2 regions of the Fuscovulum ytuae genome follow, and region 2 is predicted to be linked to the other one. Evidence: riboswitches for the same ligand, from Rfam matches in the RefSeq annotation. Region 2 holds a riboswitch; the other holds the start of a gene.
The links. A riboswitch is a leader RNA that binds a small molecule or an ion and turns the genes downstream of it on or off. The one in region 2 is predicted to bind cobalamin.
Positions count from the first base shown of each region.

Region 1 (9,200 bases), on a different replicon from region 2:
TTCCACCTTTGGAACCTAGCAGGACTCGGGCAGCACAGTGACCGGATGGAAGCGGCGGTGACCGCCGCACGCATCTCGGCCAGCGAAGGGAGGGGCGCAGTCTTTACGCCGCTGGCGATGGGCGGGGCAGGGGGCCTGCGCGCAGGTGGCTCACAGACTGTCCGTCTGGCGCGCTGGCTCGACGGGATGGAAACAGCAAGCCTGACCGCGATGCGGCACCTCGACGATATCGAAGCATGGTCAGCGCGGGCAGAAATCGAGATGTCACCGCTCTCGGGAAAGACACCGCGGGCGCTGCGCGCCGTACTGACCGAATGGCCCCTCGTCTCGGCCCCCATGGCCGAGACCATGACCGGCGCCAGTCGAGCGGCCGTGCAGCGCAACCTTGCCTGGATGGAAGCGCGGGGTCTGATCCGCGAGATGACAGGCCAGGGGCGATACCGGATGTGGCGCGCGACGAACTAGGGTCGCCGTATCAGGTGTCAGCCATCGGGCAATATGATTGCATCGTCAACGAAGATGGAGCGCGATGAGCGAAGTCCTGTCCTTTCGAAACCGGGCGCCGTCCTATTGAGCCCAACAACGCTCAGCCCACGTCGATGAGCACTGGTCTTCCATCCTCACGCCATTCAGGCAAACCACCTTCCAGCCGCCGCGCGTTTAGACCGTGGCGGCGCAAAGTGGCGACGGCCTGATGGGCATAGACGCAGTATGGGCCGCGGCAATAGGCGACAATCTCGGCGTCATGCGCAAGTGTTGGGAGGATTTGCTCCAACTGCGCCAGGGTGGCGTTCCGCGCACCGGGGATGTGGCCCGCAGCGTATTCGTCGGAGGGCCGGACATCGAGAACAGTGACAGAGCCTTCCGCGAGCCGTGCGGCGAGGACCGCGCGACTGACCGGTTCGGGCGCGTCATAGCCGCCCGAGAGGCCCCGCAGGATGCGCTCGACTTGTGCCAGGTTACGTTCGGCCACGATGCGCAAAAGGTCCATGAGCGCGAGCGTCTTCGCGTCGGTCAGCCGGTAGATCACTGCTTTGCCGTCACGGCGGCTGGTGACGAGAGCGGCCCGTCGCAACTGTTGCAGGTGCTGCGAGCAGTTGGCGATGGTCAGGCCGGTCTTGTCGGCCAGTGCCTCCACCCCGCGCTCGCCTTGCGCCAGTTGTTCCAGCAGCATCAGACGCGCCGGTGCCGACAGGGCGCGCGCGACGAGGGCGTATTCCTCCAACAGGGCCAGCTTCGGGCTGATTGACAAGGACTGTCTCCTGACGCTACATCATTCAAGCGATAACTTGAATAATAGCGATTCCAGCGCGCCCCACAAGCCCCAAGGCCAGCGATCCATGTCCGAGACCATCCTTGCCACCGAGGCGACCATCCGGCTTGCCATCTTTCTGGGTGTTCTGGCGGCGATGGCGCTTTGGGAAGTGGCAGCCCCCCGGCGCAGACGGGAGATCCCGCGTGTGATCCGCTGGACGAACAACCTTGCTCTGGTGGTGGTGGATACGGTCATCCTGCGGCTGAGTTTTCCGATCCTCGCGGTCGGTCTGGCCGTCATGGCCGAGGATCGTGGCTGGGGCCTGCTCAACAACATCGATGTGCCAGTCTGGGTCGCAATCATCGTCTCGATGCTGCTGCTCGATCTGGCGATCTACCTTCAGCACGTGATGTTCCACGCCGTGCCCGGGCTCTGGCGGCTGCACCGGATGCACCACGCCGATCTCGATTTCGACGCAACCACGGGACTGCGTTTCCATCCCGTGGAAATCCTCATTTCAATGGGGATCAAGCTGGCAGTGGTCGCGGCGCTCGGCCCGCCCGCCGTCGCGGTGCTGCTCTTCGAGGTGGTCCTGAACGCCACCGCGCTGTTCAACCACGCCAATATCGACCTGCCACGCCCGGTGGACCGCGTGCTGCGCCTGTTCGTCGTGACGCCGGACATGCACCGCGTCCACCATTCCAAAGACCCGCGCGAGACCAACTCGAACTACGGCTTCAACTTGCCGTGGTGGGACCGGCTGCTCGGGACCTACATCGCTCAGCCCGCCAAGGGGCACGAAGGGATGGAAATCGGTATCGAACAGTTTCGTACACAGCGTGATTTGTGGCTCGACCAGATGCTGGCTCAACCCCTTCGTGGACCAGCGAGCGGCTACGCCCTCGATCCAAATTCCGGGCTGAAGGATCCCGCAGAATGATTTTACGTCTGTCTTCGTCGGGAGTGCCGCGCTGATTGCGCCAGATCGAACTTACGCCTACAGTGGCGGCGTCTGGTGCCCGCCGCTTTTCGTGGCGGGATAATCGGGAACGCAGTGAAATCCTGCGACGTGCCCAACGCTGTAAGGTAGATGGGGCTGCATTTGCCACTGGTCGAATGACCGGGAAGGCGCAGCACCCGCGCGAAGCCAAGTCAGAAGACCGGCCAGACGAAACAGGACGCGCCGAAGGCCGGCGGCGCGCCCGTTTCGACGAAGGGGGACCGTCATGTCCGTTTCTGCCTCTCCGGTCGCGGCCGGAGCCTTCAGCGAAAGCGAGCGCGCTGCCGTCTATCGCGCTATCTTCTCGCGCCGCGACGTGCGCTCGCAGTTTACGGACACACCCGTGGACAAAGATGTTCTGATGCGCATTTTGACGGCTGCCCATCATGCGCCTTCGGTTGGGTTCATGCAGCCGTGGAACTTCATCATTGTCCGGGATGCCGGTGTGAAAGGTCGGGTTCAGGCCGCCTTTGCCGATGCAAACGCTGAAGCCGAAGCGATGTTCGGACCTGACCGCCGTCCGCTCTATTCCAGCCTGAAGCTTGAAGGCATCCTGCAAGCGCCGGTCAGCATCTGTGTCACTTGCGATCGCGCGCGTGGCGGCCCTTTTGTGCTTGGTCGCACCCACGCGCCCGAGATGGACCTTTATTCGACCGTCTGTGCTGTTCAGAACCTCTGGCTGGCGGCTCGGTCGGAAGGGATTGGTGTGGGTTGGGTCAGCATCTTTCGGTCGGGCGCGTTAAGCGAGATCCTTGGCCTGCCCGAAAGCGTTGTTCCCGTGGCCTGGCTTTGCCTCGGCTACGTCGAGGAGCTTTACGACCAGCCCGAATTGGCGGCTAAGGGTTGGGCAAGCCGCCTGCCGCTGGAGCAGTTGATCTATTGCGACGCTTGGGGTCAGTGCGAGGGGGCACGGGATGTCCCGTCAGACGTGACGCCGCCTGCTTGCTAGTATCGCGGCAGGCCGCATGGTGCCCTGTGAAAGGATTGCCTTCCGTCATGCGCGACTGGACTTTTCTCTTGCCGCCACGACGCTGATCACCACCCAGATCGCAAGGCGCAGCGCCATCGCACCCATCGTCCGCGCCTCGTATGCAGTCCCGCGCCAGACCTCCAAAAGAAACATCGCAAAGATCGCTCCGGTCGCAAGGGTGATGGCGATGGCAAGGCCGGGTGCCCAGCCAGTCCTATACCAAAGCCCCAGACCCGCGATGATGTAGGCAAACCCTGCTAGGAAGTTGAACCATAGAACGAACGGGACGACGGCCCCCATGTCGGCGCCACCAAAAAGGGCGCGGCTTCCAGAAACGATGGTCAGGAGACCGAAGACGATTGCGACAACGGCGACGGCCGTCAGGGGCTTTCTGCGGGCGGGCATGGCCTTCTCCTTGGTTCAGCTGTCCACGAGACGACCATCGCGCAGGTGGATCAGGCGGTCGAAACGGTCGAAGATCTTTTCATCATGCGTCACGGCGATGATGCAGGCCTTCTGGTCGCTGGCGAGCTTTCGCAGAAGGTCCATCACAAGTTGCGCCCGACCACTGTCCAACGCAGCCGTGGGTTCATCGGCCAGGATGATCCGGGGGCGGTTCGCCAGCGCGCGGGCAATGGCGACGCGTTGCGCTTCGCCCCCGGAAAGCAGGGCCGGCTTCACCTTGGCCCGATGCCCGACTTCAAGGTAATCAAGCAGTTCGCGTGCCCGTGCTCGGCCTCTTTCGGCAGTCCAGCCCGCAAGGTCCAGCACGACCGAGACGTTCTCTTCGGCGGTCAGGAAGGGCAACAGGTTGTGCGCCTGAAAGATAAAGCCGATCTTGTCCAGGCGCAGCCGTCGCAGATCGCTGCGGAGCCATTTGCCGTCGAACACCGCATCGCCATCCAGTTCGACCCGGCCCGCGGTCGGGGCAAGAATGCAGCCGATCACGTTCAGCAGCGTCGTCTTGCCCGAACCGGACGGGCCCAGCAGCGCGATGACTTCGCCGACATGCACCCGCAGATCCACGGACCGCAAGGCATCGACACGGGTTTCGCCTTCGCCATAATGCTTGGCGACGCCCCGCACATCGACCAGAATGTCGCCCGGCGCCATGGGTCAGCCCCCGAGCGCTGTGGCAGGGTCAACCTTCAGCGCCGCGCGGACGCCAAGACCCGAGGCGACAAGGCAGACCATCAGGATGATGCCTGTCAGCACCAGCGCATTGAACGGCTCAAGCACAACGCGGCGGGGAAAGCTGTCCTTGACCAGAAGGATCAGGGCCAGCCCGATCCCGAGGCCAGAGATGCCAAGGATCAGCGCCTGTTGCACGATCAGGCCCACGATGGTTCGATCCGGGGCGCCGATCAGCTTCAGGGTAGCGATCTGCTTCAGCTTCTCCATGGTCATTGTGTAGATGATGAGCGCAATCACCACGGCGCTGACAGACAGCAGGATCCCCAGGAACAGACCGATCTGGCGCCGCGCCCGGTCCACCACCGAGGCAAGCAGAAGCTGCTCCTGTTCACCTTGGCTGAGGGCGGAGAGGTGTTTCCATTGCCGAACTGTCGCGGTCAGAAGCGCCACATCTGCACCGGGCTGCAGCCGGGCAACAACGGCGGCCACCGTCGGTGGGCGCAGGCCGCCATCGCCCCGGGCCGCCTGCACCCGGGCAGCGGCCGGGTCCATCGCCGTCTGCAACGTCAGTGCATCAGCCAAAGTCACATAGACCGCCGGATCGCCGCCTGAGTTCATCGCATCCTCGACCAATCCCACGACGGTAAAGCGGTCGCGTCCCAGCCGGATGGTCTCTCCGGGCACCAGACCGGTCTTGCGGTCTGCCAGCAGTTCAAAGTGGCTTCTGCCCAGCCCCCGCCCTTCGGTAATGCGCTGCGGTCCGCCGGGACGACCGGGTTCAAAGCCGATGACATAGAGCCGCAAGGTCCCGCCGGCATGGCTGGCCTCGATCGTTTGGTAAGTGATGGCCCCGGCCTCGGCCACTCCGGGCATGCGGGCCACGGCGTCCCGGGTCGTGGCCGGGATGCTTGACGCTTCGGCAAAGGGGCCTTGTGTGCCAGCCTCGACCACCCAGACATCAGCGGCAGGGGCCTTCACGACGGCCAGGGCATCGGCGACAAGGCCGTTGTAGATGCCGATCATCGCCAGCACGACCGTCATCAGAAGCCCAAGTCCCAAACAGGTCAGGACAAAGCGGAAGAGACCGTGGCGGATATCCTTGATGGCAAGGTTCATGGCGCGGCTCCGATGCGGGCAGGCCGACCTTCATCCACGCCTTGCAGCGGGACGGCCACGACCTGCGCAGCATCGGGCAACCCGCCCGTCACTTCCACCCGGCCCCGGTCGTCACGCGCGCCGAATGTCAGGTCGGCGCGCGAAAGCCTACTGTCCTGGACGATCCAGACCGTGCCGCGATACCCGTCGAAGCCGATAATCGCCACTTCAGGCACCATCAGGGCCGTGGCGCGTGTGGCAGTCAGGATGCGCACCTCGGCTTGTTCGCCCAGAAACATTTGCTGCGGGCAATCCGAGCAGGTCAGCCAGACGCGGCGTTCCTCATTCACCCGGTCGCTTTCCACTCCGATGCGGGTGATCGTGCCTGTGAATTCGCTGGCAGGCTGAGACCGCAGACGGATGGTGCCGGGCTGGCCAAGGGCCAGCTGACCAGCGCGTTCTTCGTCAATGTAGGCCTGAATCCAAATCGTATCGGGGTCGATCAGGGTAAAGATCGGATCGCCTGACCGAACCACGGCCCCGGTTTCGGCCAGGCGTGTCACAACCAGCGCATCAAAGGGTGCGGTCAAGCGGTGACGGTCCAGCAGCGTCTGTTCAAGTTGCAGGGCAGCGACTGCATCCTGCCCTTGAGCGCGAATGACGGCGAGTTCCGCTTCGGCAACTTTCACGTCAGCACGAGCGACGTCTTCATCTCGCTGCGCCTCCTCCGCGCGCTGGATGGATGCGGCTTCCTGTCGGGTCAACTCGGCCTGCCGGCGGTTGGCCGCCTCGCGCTGCGCCAGGATTGCCGTGGCGCGGAGGACAGCCGCTTCGGCCTTGGCCTGATTGGCAGCGTTCGCCGCCACGGCGGCCTGGGCACGCGCGAGCCGCGCCTCCTGCTCATCCTGATTCAGCGCGGCCAGCGCTTGCCCCTGTGCCACGCGGTCACCTGCATCGACCGTAAGCGACATCAGTGTTCCGCTGGACTCAAATCCTACGCGCGCCAGTACCCTCGCCTCGACGGTTCCGAGCCCGTAGATGCGAAGGGCCACATCGGTTTCGGGCTGCACGACCGCCACCGTCAACGGACGCTCGGTCAGGTACATCGCTCCTGCACCGATGCTCAGGGTCGCCACCACCGCGATGATCCAGATGGTCCGCATCGGTCAGCCTCCTTCCACCCCAAGCAGGTGCAGCTGGACATCCAGAAGGCGCAGCCCTTCGGCCTGCAGGCCAAAGTCGCGCGCGCCCAGTGACCAGCGGATCGCCACCCCCTGCACCAGGGAAGTCAGCAAGACCGCCACATCCGCCGCTGCAACGTCATCGCGCAGGGTATGGGACTGCTGGCCCAGCTCGACTTCGCGCATAAGATGGCCATGGAAAGCGGTCAGCCGCCCGTGGAATGCCGTGCGCAGGGCCGCGTTCTCGACATTCAGTTCGCGGGAAAACAGCAGCATGGGCATCGCGGGTGTTGCTGCGATCTGGTCCAGTTGCGCCCGGATCAGGGCCCTGATCCTGTCAACCGGCAGCTCACTCAGTGCCACAGCCGCATTCCAGGCATGGGTCAGCGTTTCGGCCACCTGGTCGGCCACGGCACTCCACATTGCAGCCTTTGTTGGAAAATGCCTGAACAGGGCAGCCTGCGTCACGCCGACTTCGTTGGCGACGGCGCCTGTCGTCACCCGGTCCGGGCCGATCTGGTCGGCCAAGGCTAGGATCGTTGCCACGATTTCGGCCTTGCGGAGATCTGACGTCTTGCGCATCGACTCATCCAAGAAAGTAAGTGATTAATCACTTACATAATCGGATGAAGGAGTCAACGTTCCAAGTCAGACGATCGGTCCCGCACCGGAAAGCGAGAACTCGACAGGATCGTTCCTACCTCGTCGACCGTGAACCGGAGGGCGCGATTAATGTAACGGAACGTCAGGCGCCAGCGTCCCGCGTCCGTCCCCACCCCGGCCTCGCAGATCGATGTCAGGGCGCCGGTGCGCATCGACTCGCGAACGTCGGACTCGGTCAGTCCGAATGCTTCGGCGAGCAAGATTGCCGGGACGACAAAGCCTGCACCGTCACGTTCCACCTGCGTCATTGCGACACCACGAGCGGGGGCAGGGCGATATCGGCCAGTGTCGATCGGTCGAGATCCGTGAGAAAAGCTGCTTCCGCAGAACGCAGACGCGCCTTGAGCCGACAGCGCGTGTCTATCGAACAGGCACCCCCATCGGCCCCGAAACACTCGACCAAGGGCTGCCCTTCTTCCAACAACCGGATGACCTGGCCAAGCCGGATCTCGGACGCCGGTCGGGCCAGCACGGCGCCACCGCCGCCGCCGCGCCGGGTTTCGATCAGGCCTGCGCGCGCCAGATGCTGGATGATCTTGGCCAGATGATTGCGGGACAGGCCCAGGGCTTCGGCCAGTTCGGCCGTGGAGTTGGCGCGCGACGGATCGGCGGCCATCCGCATCAGCATCCGTAGCCCGAAGTCGGTGAAGGAGGTCAGCCGCATGAGGTCGGTTTCCTTGAATAGGTATTTACAATACCAATTAGCAGGCCTAAGCCAAAGCGCAAGACGGAGACTCAGATGTCCAGCGCAACTGTCAGCTTGTCCATCCCGACAACCAGGCCGGAAGTGACGGCCGCCCTTATGGTAGAGACGGGTCTTAGCCCCGATGTTCTGCGCGATCTGGTACACCGCTTTTACGGCTGTGTCCGTGCAGATGCCGTTCTGGGGCCGATCTTTGCGGCCCGCATCACCGATTGGGCCGTGCATCTTGAGCGGATGGTGACGTTCTGGTCTTCGATCGCCTTGATGACCGGGCAGTATCATGGCCGGCCGGTGCCCGCGCATACTCCGTTGCCGATCAATGCGGCACATTTTGACCGCTGGCTTGCGCTGTTCCGCGCGACAGCTGTTGATACCTGCACGCCCGCGGGAGCCTTGCACCTGATCGAGCGCGCCGAGCGGATCGCCTATTCCCTGCACATCGCCGTTCAGTCAGCCCAAAGCGACCCCGTCGCCCCACCCAAACTGTTCTTCTGACAGGAGACCTCACATGACCGAAGCTGCAGCGCCGTCCGAGCCGACCGCCCTGACCCGGCACATCGAGGAGCGCTACCATGCCCGCCACAGGGAGCAGCTTCCGCAACTGGTGGCAATGGCGGAGCGTGTCGAGGACGTGCACTTCGGCGACGTGGGCGTGCCTGACGGACTGTCGGCCCTGCTGCACGAGATGCTCGGCGAATTGGAGGTACATATGAAGAAGGAGGAACTGATCCTGTTTCCCGCGATCCGCAAGGGCGGGATGCCCGGCATCGAGACTCCGATCGCGGTGATGCGCGCCGATCATGCCGGGCATGACCGCGAGCTGGCCGAGATCCTCCGACTGACCGCAAACCTGACCTTGCCCGGCGGGGCCTGCGGCACCTGGACCGGGCTTTACCGTGGACTGGATGAGTTCGCCCGTGACCTGACCGAGCACATGCGTCTGGAGAACGACGTGCTGTTCCCGCAGTTCGAGGCGGAGCGGCGCGCCGATGTCTGAGCCGGGCCCATTCGCCTCGTCCCCCTGCATGGCTTGCGAGATCGCCCCGGACTACTTCGATCCGTTGGCTGTGGACCAAGAGCAGGCGCGCGACGTCGCCCGCTGGCGCAAGGCCGAGCGCGCGCGATTGCTCGCAGACCGTCAGGCCCTGTCCGTGTCGCAGCGTCGTGCAGCGGCAGACATGATTGCCGCGCGTGTCGAT
Region 1 covers NZ_CP124536.1:108,355-117,554, reverse strand. Annotated here, with positions in the region: gene QF092_RS19230 (hypothetical protein) at 1-465, shown strand, start outside; gene QF092_RS19225 (ArsR/SmtB family transcription factor) at 587-1,252, opposite strand; gene QF092_RS19220 (sterol desaturase family protein) at 1,341-2,195, shown strand; cobalamin riboswitch at 2,252-2,438, shown strand; gene bluB (5,6-dimethylbenzimidazole synthase) at 2,482-3,204, shown strand; gene QF092_RS19210 (hypothetical protein) at 3,250-3,630, opposite strand; gene QF092_RS19205 (ABC transporter ATP-binding protein) at 3,646-4,338, opposite strand; gene QF092_RS19200 (ABC transporter permease) at 4,342-5,475, opposite strand; gene QF092_RS19195 (efflux RND transporter periplasmic adaptor subunit) at 5,472-6,617, opposite strand; gene QF092_RS19190 (TetR/AcrR family transcriptional regulator) at 6,621-7,217, opposite strand; gene QF092_RS19185 (DUF6522 family protein) at 7,271-7,546, opposite strand; gene QF092_RS19180 (Rrf2 family transcriptional regulator) at 7,543-7,962, opposite strand; gene QF092_RS19175 (group III truncated hemoglobin) at 8,038-8,496, shown strand; gene QF092_RS19170 (hemerythrin domain-containing protein) at 8,510-8,998, shown strand; gene QF092_RS19165 (5-formyltetrahydrofolate cyclo-ligase) at 9,027-9,200, shown strand, end outside.
Region 1: another riboswitch for cobalamin. It lies ahead of bluB (5,6-dimethylbenzimidazole synthase); the one in region 2 lies ahead of QF092_RS10060 (ABC transporter ATP-binding protein).

Region 2 (9,200 bases):
CCTGCGGCATCGAACCAGAATGACCGTTGCCCGCCGCCCAGAAGGCCCGATGTGCCGTTGTAGGTGGTATCGAAGGCGACAAGGTCGATCTTGTCGACCCTCGATTGGAAATCGGTTATGCGATCCGCCCCGTTGCCCGACCCCGCAGTGGCGGCGGAGGTGAAGATGAAGACATCGGAACCTGCGCCCCCTGTCAGCTCATCCTGACCAAGCCCGCCATTCAGCCGGTCATTCCCAGCGCCGCCAAGCAGCCTGTCGCGCCCATTGCCGCCGAAGAGAAGGTCGTCGCCATCGCCGCCTTCAAGAAGATCAGCCCCGGCGCCGCCTTGCAGGATATCGCGCCCGGCTTCGCCATAAAGGCTATCCTGCCCGCTGCCGCCGAAGATGCGATCATTGCCTTCGCCGCCCCACATCCGGTTGCGGCCAGAGGTGGCCTCGATCAGATCATCGCCCCTGCCGCCGCTAACGGCATCATTGCCGTCCCCGGCAAGGACGGTGTCATTGCCACCCGCGGCGCGGATCGTGTCATCGCCGATGCCGATGATCCGGTCGGCCCCGGATGTGCCGTCCAAGCTGCGGGGCTGCTGCGGGGCAGGGGCTGGAGCGGGGGCAGGGGTGTTGACGGCTTGTTCGGCAATCGCGCCTGCCAGACGGTCGAGCATGGCGGGGCTGTAATGCAGCGGGTCCTTGAACATGGCGGCGGGCGAAAGGCCCGCCTCACGCGCGACCGCATCGGGATCAAGCGACAGGATTCGGTCGGAGCCCGCGTCAAGCTTGCGCTGTTCATTGATGATGGTGGTCCAGTTCTGGCGACCCGCTGCCTCGGGCGCCTGAGTGGATAACTGAACGCTTAGCACGTCGAAGTCCGTCTGCCGGCCAGGAAGGGCGGATTGCAGCGCGGTGTCCACGCGGGTGAGGAGCGATTGAAATTGCGCAGCATAGGTTTCGGCGCGGGCGAAACCGTAGGTATCCGCCTCACCCTGCAGCCAGATCAAGCTGCGCAGGGTGGCATCGGGATTGGCGCGAAGGGTGGAAATCGCAGTGTTGATCAGTGTGTCGCGCATATCGCCGGATTGGAACCAATCCGTCCCTGCGCGGCCCCAGGTCAGGGGCGCGCCCCCGCTGGAGACCGACAGAACGATGGCGCCGGGATCGCGGGCGAGGAGTTCGGCGCGGATACGGCTTTCGGCGGCGACGGCGTTGCTTTGCCCGGCGATGATATAAACATTGGTCATGCGGCACCCCTTTTGAGATGCCCGCATGCTGGGTCCCGCTGGTTCAGAAATCCTTGACGCGCCTGCCCGATGCGCGCCGAAAATTCCTGCAATTATATATGTTTAGGTTAAGGGTTGGTGTCTGTTCGAGCAGTAATGCCCCGCAGCAGAAGTACCCCGTAGTCCTGATTGGCATGGAGGATGTCGGACTTGGGCTGCGCTTGGGCAAGGTTCACAAGACGGCGCGCCTCGGTCGAATAGGGGAGGGCGGTGAAGGCGTGGCGATGGATTGTCGTCTCTGGCTGGCGGTGAAGCTGTGCGCCGAAGTCGCGGGCGAGGTCTTTGGTGGCGTCATGGAACAGGGTCGCCGCGCGGGCCAGAAGCCGCAGCCGTGCGAGGCGGCGCAGGCCTGCGCCAGAGGCGATGCTGCGATCGGCCAACACTTTTTCAGAGGGGAAGGGTTGCGGCATGAGGTGGATGGGGCGGTCGGCAAGCGCCGGCACGGCCCGCAATTCGGCCAGAAGTCGCCCTGCGGGCGTGGCGCGAAACGCCTCGGCCACAGCGAGGCGGAGGACGGGTTCGGTGATGGTGGGCCGTGTCTCGGCCCCGATTTCGCCGCCCCAATCCAGGATGTCGTAGGTATTGAGGACCTGCACCAGCGGAAAGAGGCTGATCCCGCCGCCGATGATGACAAAGGCATCCTGCGCGGCAAGGTCATATTCGGCGGGCTGATCAAGGCGGGCGAGAACGTCACGGAAGGCGGGTGTGACGGCCCGGATCGTGGTGCCTGTCACGGCATGTTCAGGCGGGCCGCTGCCGGGACGGACGAAGAAGGACATCTGCCAATCGGTGGGCCAGCCGCCTCTGCGCCACGCCTCGATCATGCAGGCTGCGTGGGAATCGCCAAAGACAAGGACCCTCATTCGCGGACCGCCGCGAGAAGCACTTCGTCGCAAAGTTCGGCGGCGGCGGCCTCTTCTGGGTCTGGCCCGTCTTTTGGTTTGCGTCGGCTGAGGGCCGATTGTCCGGCGAAGAAGACATCCATGATGGTTTCAACGACTTCGGGGCGCACCTCGCGCTGATCGGGGCCAAAGGCATCGCGGAAGGTGGGGTTCTGCGTCGCGATTTCGTATGAGGGGAAGTAATCGGCGATGGCGTGGTTGGCGCAGACCTCATCCACTGCGGCGCGCAGCACGGCCTTGGAGCGGGATGTGGCCCCCAGAACATGACCACCCGTCGCCGTGGCCATCAGGGGCACGGGTGACACGGTGAAGATGAAGCGCAGGTCCGGGTTCAAGCGGGACAGAAGCGCGATGGTGCGATCCAGTTCACCGATAACCTCGGCCACGCGGGCATTGTGGAAGACATGGGCGGAATCCGCGAAGGCCGGGTCCACCACGGCCGGGCAGAGCGGATAGACTGTGCCCGTGCGGGCATCCTGCCAGCGTTCCGTCAGGCCAAGGGTGAAGATGAACACCTCTGCCTCAAGAAACATCCGGCGCAGTTGGGCGAGGTGGGAAAGGCGCGCGGCCTCGGCCATATCGCGGGAGGGGTAGCCGCCCGGTTCCAGCCTTGGGCGCAGGCCATCGAACCAGCGGCCATCCTTTTCCCAGAAGGTTTCGTCGCGCAGGTGATCGGCGAAGGCGTCTTCGGCCAGTTGGAGGAGTTGGGCCGTGCTGTAGATATTGCCGAAACGGGCGGAAAAGAGGCCAAAGCCCAGTTGTGCCGCCGTTGTGGGGGTTAGGCCCGCTGGCACGGGTTCCAGATCGAGGAAACGGGCCGAAGAGGCGCGCAGTTCATGGCCGATCTTTTGGGCAAAGCAGCTTCCTGCCGTGGCGACGGTTGCTTCGGGGGCGATAAGAACCTTGGGTTCATAGAGTTCGCGCAGGCGAAAGTCACCCGATGCGAGGCAGCGTCGCCAGAAGGAACGGTCGGGAAGCGCGGAATAGGACATGATACGGCACCAGAACAGATCGGACCCACGGTGCGCAGGTCTGGGGCAAGCCTAAGGCGGAAGGCGGGGGCTTGTCACCCGGTCGCGTGCGGCTTTGCCGCGGCGGGGATGGCGCGAAGGGTGGGGCGGATGCCGCTTTCGGATTTGACAGGGGCATGGGCGCGGGCGATGCTATAGGCGATGGTTCCCGGCAGGCCAAAGGCGTGGCTGGGTGAAAAGGGAATACGGTGTGGTGTAGCCATCAGGCGCCAAATCCGTGACTGCCCCCGCAACTGTGAGCGGCGAGCGACCCCCGATGCCACTGTGTCCGATTGGGCGCGGGAAGGCGGGGCAAGCCGAGACCCGCGAGTCAGGAGACCTGCCATCAGGACCCGAAAACCACCGGGCGGGGTGCCCCGGAAGGAGTGTCTGATGGATGCGTCATTGCGGCAGCCCCTTGCCGCGCCAGTTATCCCCATTGGTGCCGATGCCGGCACTGGCCCTGTTTTGCGTGCGCTGGCGGCGGATGCCGTGGCGGCGGTGGCCCTGCAGGGCGTGAGTTGGGGGCCGAAGGGGCAGGATGATATCCTGACCGATATCAGTTTCGCCGTGCCGGTGGGGCAGATCGTGGCCGTCTGCGGGGCGAACGGGGCGGGGAAATCCTCGCTTCTGCGGCTGATCTATCGCCATCACGCGCCGCGCCGGGGTGAGGTGCGCTTGATGGGGCAGGACCTGTGGAAGATGGGAGCCGATGCTGCGGCGCGGCAGGTGGCGGCGGTCTTGCAGGACACGCCGGGGGAGTTGGACCTGACCGTGCGGCAGATCGTGGCGCTGGGCCGCCTGCCGCATCGGCGGGGATGGGGCGCTGGCTTCGCGCGGCCCGAGGCGGGCGCGGCAGTTGAGGCGGCGCTGGAGCGGATGGACCTTGCCGCGCTGGCGGATCGGCGCTTTGCCACCCTGTCGGGGGGAGAGCGGCAGCGGGCAATGGTGGCGCGCGCCTTGGCGCAAGAGCCGCGGGTGATCGTGCTGGATGAGCCGACCAACCATCTGGACATCCGCCATCAGCTGGACCTTTTGCATCTGCTGCGGGGGCTTGGGCTGACGGTGATCGCGTCCTTGCACGACCTGACGCTGGCGGCGGGCTTTGCCGACCGGGTCTTGGTGCTGCATGGGGGCCGTCTGTTCGCCGATGGACCGCCTGCCGCCGCGCTGGATGAGGCGGTGCTCGCCGAAGCCTTCCGCGTGCGCGCGGTGGTGGACCGGAGCGGCCCGCGCCCGCGATTTTCCTTTCATCTGTGACAACTTGACCTGAAAGACCTGACCCATGTTGACGACGATCGGCCGAGTGGCCGCCTTTGCCTTGCCCGCCCTGATGATGGCCGCCCCTGCGCTGGCCTATCCTGTGACGGTGCAAAGCTGCAGCCGCAGTGTGACCTTCGACGCCGCGCCCGCGCGTGCGATTTCGAACGATTCGAACCTGACGGAGATGATGCTGGTTCTGGGCCTGCGCGACCGGATGGTGGGCTATACTGGCATTTCCGGCTGGAAAACGCTGGATGAGGAGATGCGCGAAGGTGTGGCGGAACTGCCGGAGCTTTCGGCCAAGTATCCCACGAAAGAGGTGCTGGCGGGGGCCGAGGCGGATTTCTTCTTCGCGGGCTGGAATTACGGGATGAAGGTTGGCGGCGAAGTGACGCCTGAGACGGTGGAGCCTTTGGGGATCAAGGTCTATGAACTGACCGAAAGCTGCATCCATATCGGGCCGAAGGCGAAGTCGAGCATGGAGGACATGTATGTCGACATCCTGAACCTTGGCCGCATCTTCGGGGTGGAGGCGAAGGCCGAGGAACTGGTCGCGGGCTGGAAGGCACGGTTGGCAGACCTGACGGCGGGGGTTGATCGCAGCGCCCCCTTGCGCGTCTTCGTCTATGACAGCGGGGAAGAGGCACCTTTCACCGCCGGGGCCTATGCGATGCCCACCGCGCTGATCGAGGCGGCTGGGGGCAGGAACATCCTTGATGATCTGGAAAAAAGCTGGGCCGAAGTGGGCTGGGAGGCCGTGGTGGAACGGAACCCGGAAATGATCGTCATCGTGAACTATGGCGATGTGACGGCCGAGCAGAAGATCGCCTTCATGAAGGGCAACCCGGCCTTCGCCAGCATCGATGCGGTAAAGAATGACCGTTTCGTGGTGCTGGACTATGTTGAGGCGACGCCGGGGCCGCGCAATATCAAGGCGGTGGAAAAGCTGATCGCCGGGTTCTGGGGCAACTGAACCGTGGCAGACCTCGCGCAAACATCATCGACGCCGCGCCGGATCGGCGCGGGGATCGGCCTTGTGCTGGGCGCGGGGCTGGTTCTGGCCTTGTCAGTGGTGGTTGCGGTGTCGGTCGGGGCGGTGCCGGTGCCCTTGTCCACAGTCTGGGGCATTGCGGTGGAGCGGGTGCTGCCCGGTGCCGCCGCAGGTGACTGGAGCGCGGGGCAGGCGGCGATCATCTGGGAGATCCGCTTTCCGCGTGTGGTGCTGGCGGGGCTGGTCGGGGCGGGGCTGGGCGTGGTGGGGGCGGCGTTGCAGGCCGTGACGCGCAACCCGCTGGCCGATCCACATCTTCTGGGCATCTCGTCCGGGGGGGCCTTTGGGGCCATCGCTGCGCTTTTGCATACGGGTATGTTCCTTGGCCTTCTGACCGTGCCGTTGATGGCCTTTGGGGGGGCGCTGGCGGCGACGCTGCTGGTTCTGGGCGTGGCGCGGGTGGCGCAGGCCACCAGTGCGGACCGCTTGGTTCTGGCGGGGGTCGCGGTCAGCTTTGTGATTATGGCAGGGGCGAATATCCTGATTTTCCTAGGCGATCCGCGCGCCACGCATACGGTTGTGTTCTGGATGCTGGGCGGGCTTGGGCTGGCGCAGTGGGATCATCTGATCTGGCCCGTGGCGGTGCTGCTGCCATGCGGGTTGTGGCTTTGGGCGCAGGCCGGGCGGTTGAATGCGCTGGCTTTGGGCGATGAGACGGCGGCGAGTCTGGGGATTGAAGTGGGGCGGTTCCGGCTGGCCGTCTTTGTCATGGCCGCGCTGGTGACGGGGGTGATGGTCGCCTTTTCGGGACTGATCGGCTTTGTCGGGCTGATGATGCCGCATCTGGTGCGGTTGGTGGTGGGCGGGGATAATCTGCGCGTTCTGCCCGCCTCGGCCCTTGCGGGGGCGGTGTTCCTGATCTGGGCGGATGCGGCGGCGCGCGTGGTGCTGGCCCCCGAGGATATGCCCATCGGGGTGGTCACCGGCCTGTGCGGCGGGCTGTTCTTCCTATGGCTGATGGCGCGGCGGGCGTGAGGGGATTACCCCCTCAGCCGCATTTGGAATAGCCGCAAGAGGCGCAGGTCATGCAGCCTTCGATCATGCGCATGTCATAGCTGCCGCAGGACGAGCAGGCCTTGCCTTTGGGGGCACCGAGTGCCACGACCTGCGCCTGGGGATCGGATTTCAGACCCAGCCCCTCCCCCTCGATAAAGCCGATATCGATGAGATGGCGTTCGATGACGCCGCCGATGGCCGCAAGGATGGAGGGGATATAACGCCCGTCCATCCAGGCCCCGCCGCGCGGGTCGAAGACGGCTTTAAGCTCCTCTACCACAAAGGAAATATCGCCGCCGCGCCGGAAGACCGCGCTGATCATGCGGGTCAGGGCGACGGTCCAGGCGAAATGTTCCATGTTCTTGGAGTTGATGAACACCTCGAACGGGCGGCGGTGGCCTGCGATGACGATGTCATTGATGGTGATGTAGAGGGCGTGTTCCGATCCCGGCCATTTCAATTTGTAGGTCTGGCCTTCCAGCGCGGCGGGGCGGTCGAGCGGTTCGGAAAGATAGACGACCTCGGCCCCGTCTTGCGATTGGCGGACGGCGGCGGGGGCATCGGCCGGGGTCTTTTCTGACGCCTCGGACACGGTGAGGACGGAGCCGGTGACATCGTTCGGCCGGTAGGTGGTGCAACCTTTGCAGCCCTGATCCCATGCGGCCATATAGACCTCTTTGAACGCGTCAAAGCTGATGTCTTCGGGGCAGTTGATGGTTTTGGAGATCGACGAATCCACCCATTTCTGCGCCGCCGCCTGCATGCGGACATGGTCGAGCGGGGGCAGGGTCTGGGCGTTGACGAAGTAATCCGGCAGGGGGGCGTCGCCCATCTTTTCGCGCCAGAGGCGGACGGCGTAATCGACGACCTCTTCTTCAGTGCGCGAGCCGTCTTTTTGCAGCACCTTGCGCGTATAGGCATAGGCGAAGACGGGTTCGATGCCAGAGGAGACGTTGCCTGCGTAAAGGCTGATCGTGCCCGTGGGCGCGATGGAGGTGAGGAGCGCGTTGCGGATGCCGTGCTGGCGGATGGCGGCCTTCACGTCGTCATCCATATGGGCAAGCGACCCGGAGGCGAGGAATTTCTCTGCATCAAAGAGTGGGAAGGCCCCCTTTTCGCGGGCCAGATCGGCAGAGGCAAGGTAAGCGGCGCGGGCGATGGCGTGCATCCACTGTTCCGTGATTTCTGCCGCCTTTTCAGAGCCATAGCGCTGACCGATCATCAAAAGCGCATCGGCAAGGCCGGTGACGCCTAGGCCGATGCGGCGTTTCGCCTGTGCCTCTTGCGCCTGTTGGGGCAGGGGGAAGCGGCTGGCATCCACCACATTGTCCATCATCCGCACGGCAGTGCGGACGAGCCGATCCAGCGCGGCCATGTCCATGGCGGCATCTTTGGTAAAGGCATCCTTAACCAGTGTGGCGAGGTTGATGGAGCCCAGAAGGCAGGCGCCATAGGGCGGCAGGGGCTGTTCGCCGCAGGGGTTGGTGGCGGCGATGGTTTCGCAATAGGCGAGGTTGTTCATCGCATTGATGCGATCGACGAAGATCACGCCGGGTTCGGCGAAATCGTAGGTGTTGCGCATGATGCGATTCCACAGATCGCGCGCCTGCACCGTCTTGTAGACCTTGCCATCGAAAACGAGTTCCCACGGACCATCCGCCTTGACCGCCGCCATGAAGGGATCAGTCACTAGCACGGAGAGGTTGAACATCCGTAAACGGGCGGGGTCTTTCTTCGCCTCGATAAAGCTTTCGATATCGGGGTGATCGCAGCGCATGGTGGCCATCATGGCCCCCCGGCGGCTGCCTGCGGACATGATGGTGCGGCACATCGCATCCCAGACATCCATGAAGGAAAGGGGACCGGAGGCATCGGCGGCAACCCCCTTCACCTCGGCCCCGCGGGGGCGGATGGTACTGAAATCATAGCCAATTCCGCCGCCTTGCTGCATTGTCAGCGCGGCCTCTTTCAGCCCGTCGAAGATGCCACCCATATTGTCGGGGATGGTGCCCATAACGAAACAGTTGAACAGCGTGACGGAGCGGCCGGTGCCCGCGCCTGCCGTGATGCGTCCCGCAGGGAGGTATTTGAAATCCTCCAGCGCGGCGTAGAATTCCGCCTCCCAATGGGCGGGATCAGCCTCCACCTCGGCCAAGGCGCGGGCGATTCGACGCCATGTATCCTCAACCGTGCCGTCGAGGGGCGTGCCGTCGGCCTCTTTGAGGCGGTATTTCATGTCCCAGATCTGCTCGGCGATGGGGGCGGCGAATCGGGACATGCGATTTTCCTTGGTTTTGCGGTTTTCGAGGAGGAACGCACAAGATAGGCGCAATGGGCCGGTGCGTCAAACCTTGCGGGGACGTTAACCACAGCTATCCTCTGGGGCCGGAAGCACCGGGGGATTCGTGGGCCATATCAACCTTCTGAAGCTGTGTGTCGGCGCGGATAGTGTCGAGGATCTGACCGATTGGCAGGAGAGCCAGCGGCATCGCTGGCCGAAGGGCTGCGCCATGCATGTGACGCGGATGTGGCCCAAGCGCGAGGCAGAAGTGCTTGCCGGCGGGTCGCTTTATTGGGTGATCAAAGGGGTGATCCTTGCGCGGCAACGCATTGTCGGGCTTGAGAAAGTGGAAGGCGCGGATGGCATCCTGCGCTGCGCGCTGGTGCTGGATGCCGAGGTGATCCGCACCGAGGCGGCGCCGCG
Region 2 covers NZ_CP124535.1:2,072,320-2,081,519, reverse strand. Annotated here, with positions in the region: gene QF092_RS10075 (sialate O-acetylesterase) at 1-1,235, opposite strand, end outside; gene QF092_RS10070 (hypothetical protein) at 1,343-2,137, opposite strand; gene QF092_RS10065 (GSCFA domain-containing protein) at 2,134-3,168, opposite strand; cobalamin riboswitch at 3,337-3,548, shown strand; gene QF092_RS10060 (ABC transporter ATP-binding protein) at 3,580-4,446, shown strand; gene QF092_RS10055 (ABC transporter substrate-binding protein) at 4,520-5,422, shown strand; gene QF092_RS10050 (FecCD family ABC transporter permease) at 5,465-6,475, shown strand; gene QF092_RS10045 (adenosylcobalamin-dependent ribonucleoside-diphosphate reductase) at 6,489-8,774, opposite strand; gene QF092_RS10040 (DUF1489 family protein) at 8,902-9,200, shown strand, end outside.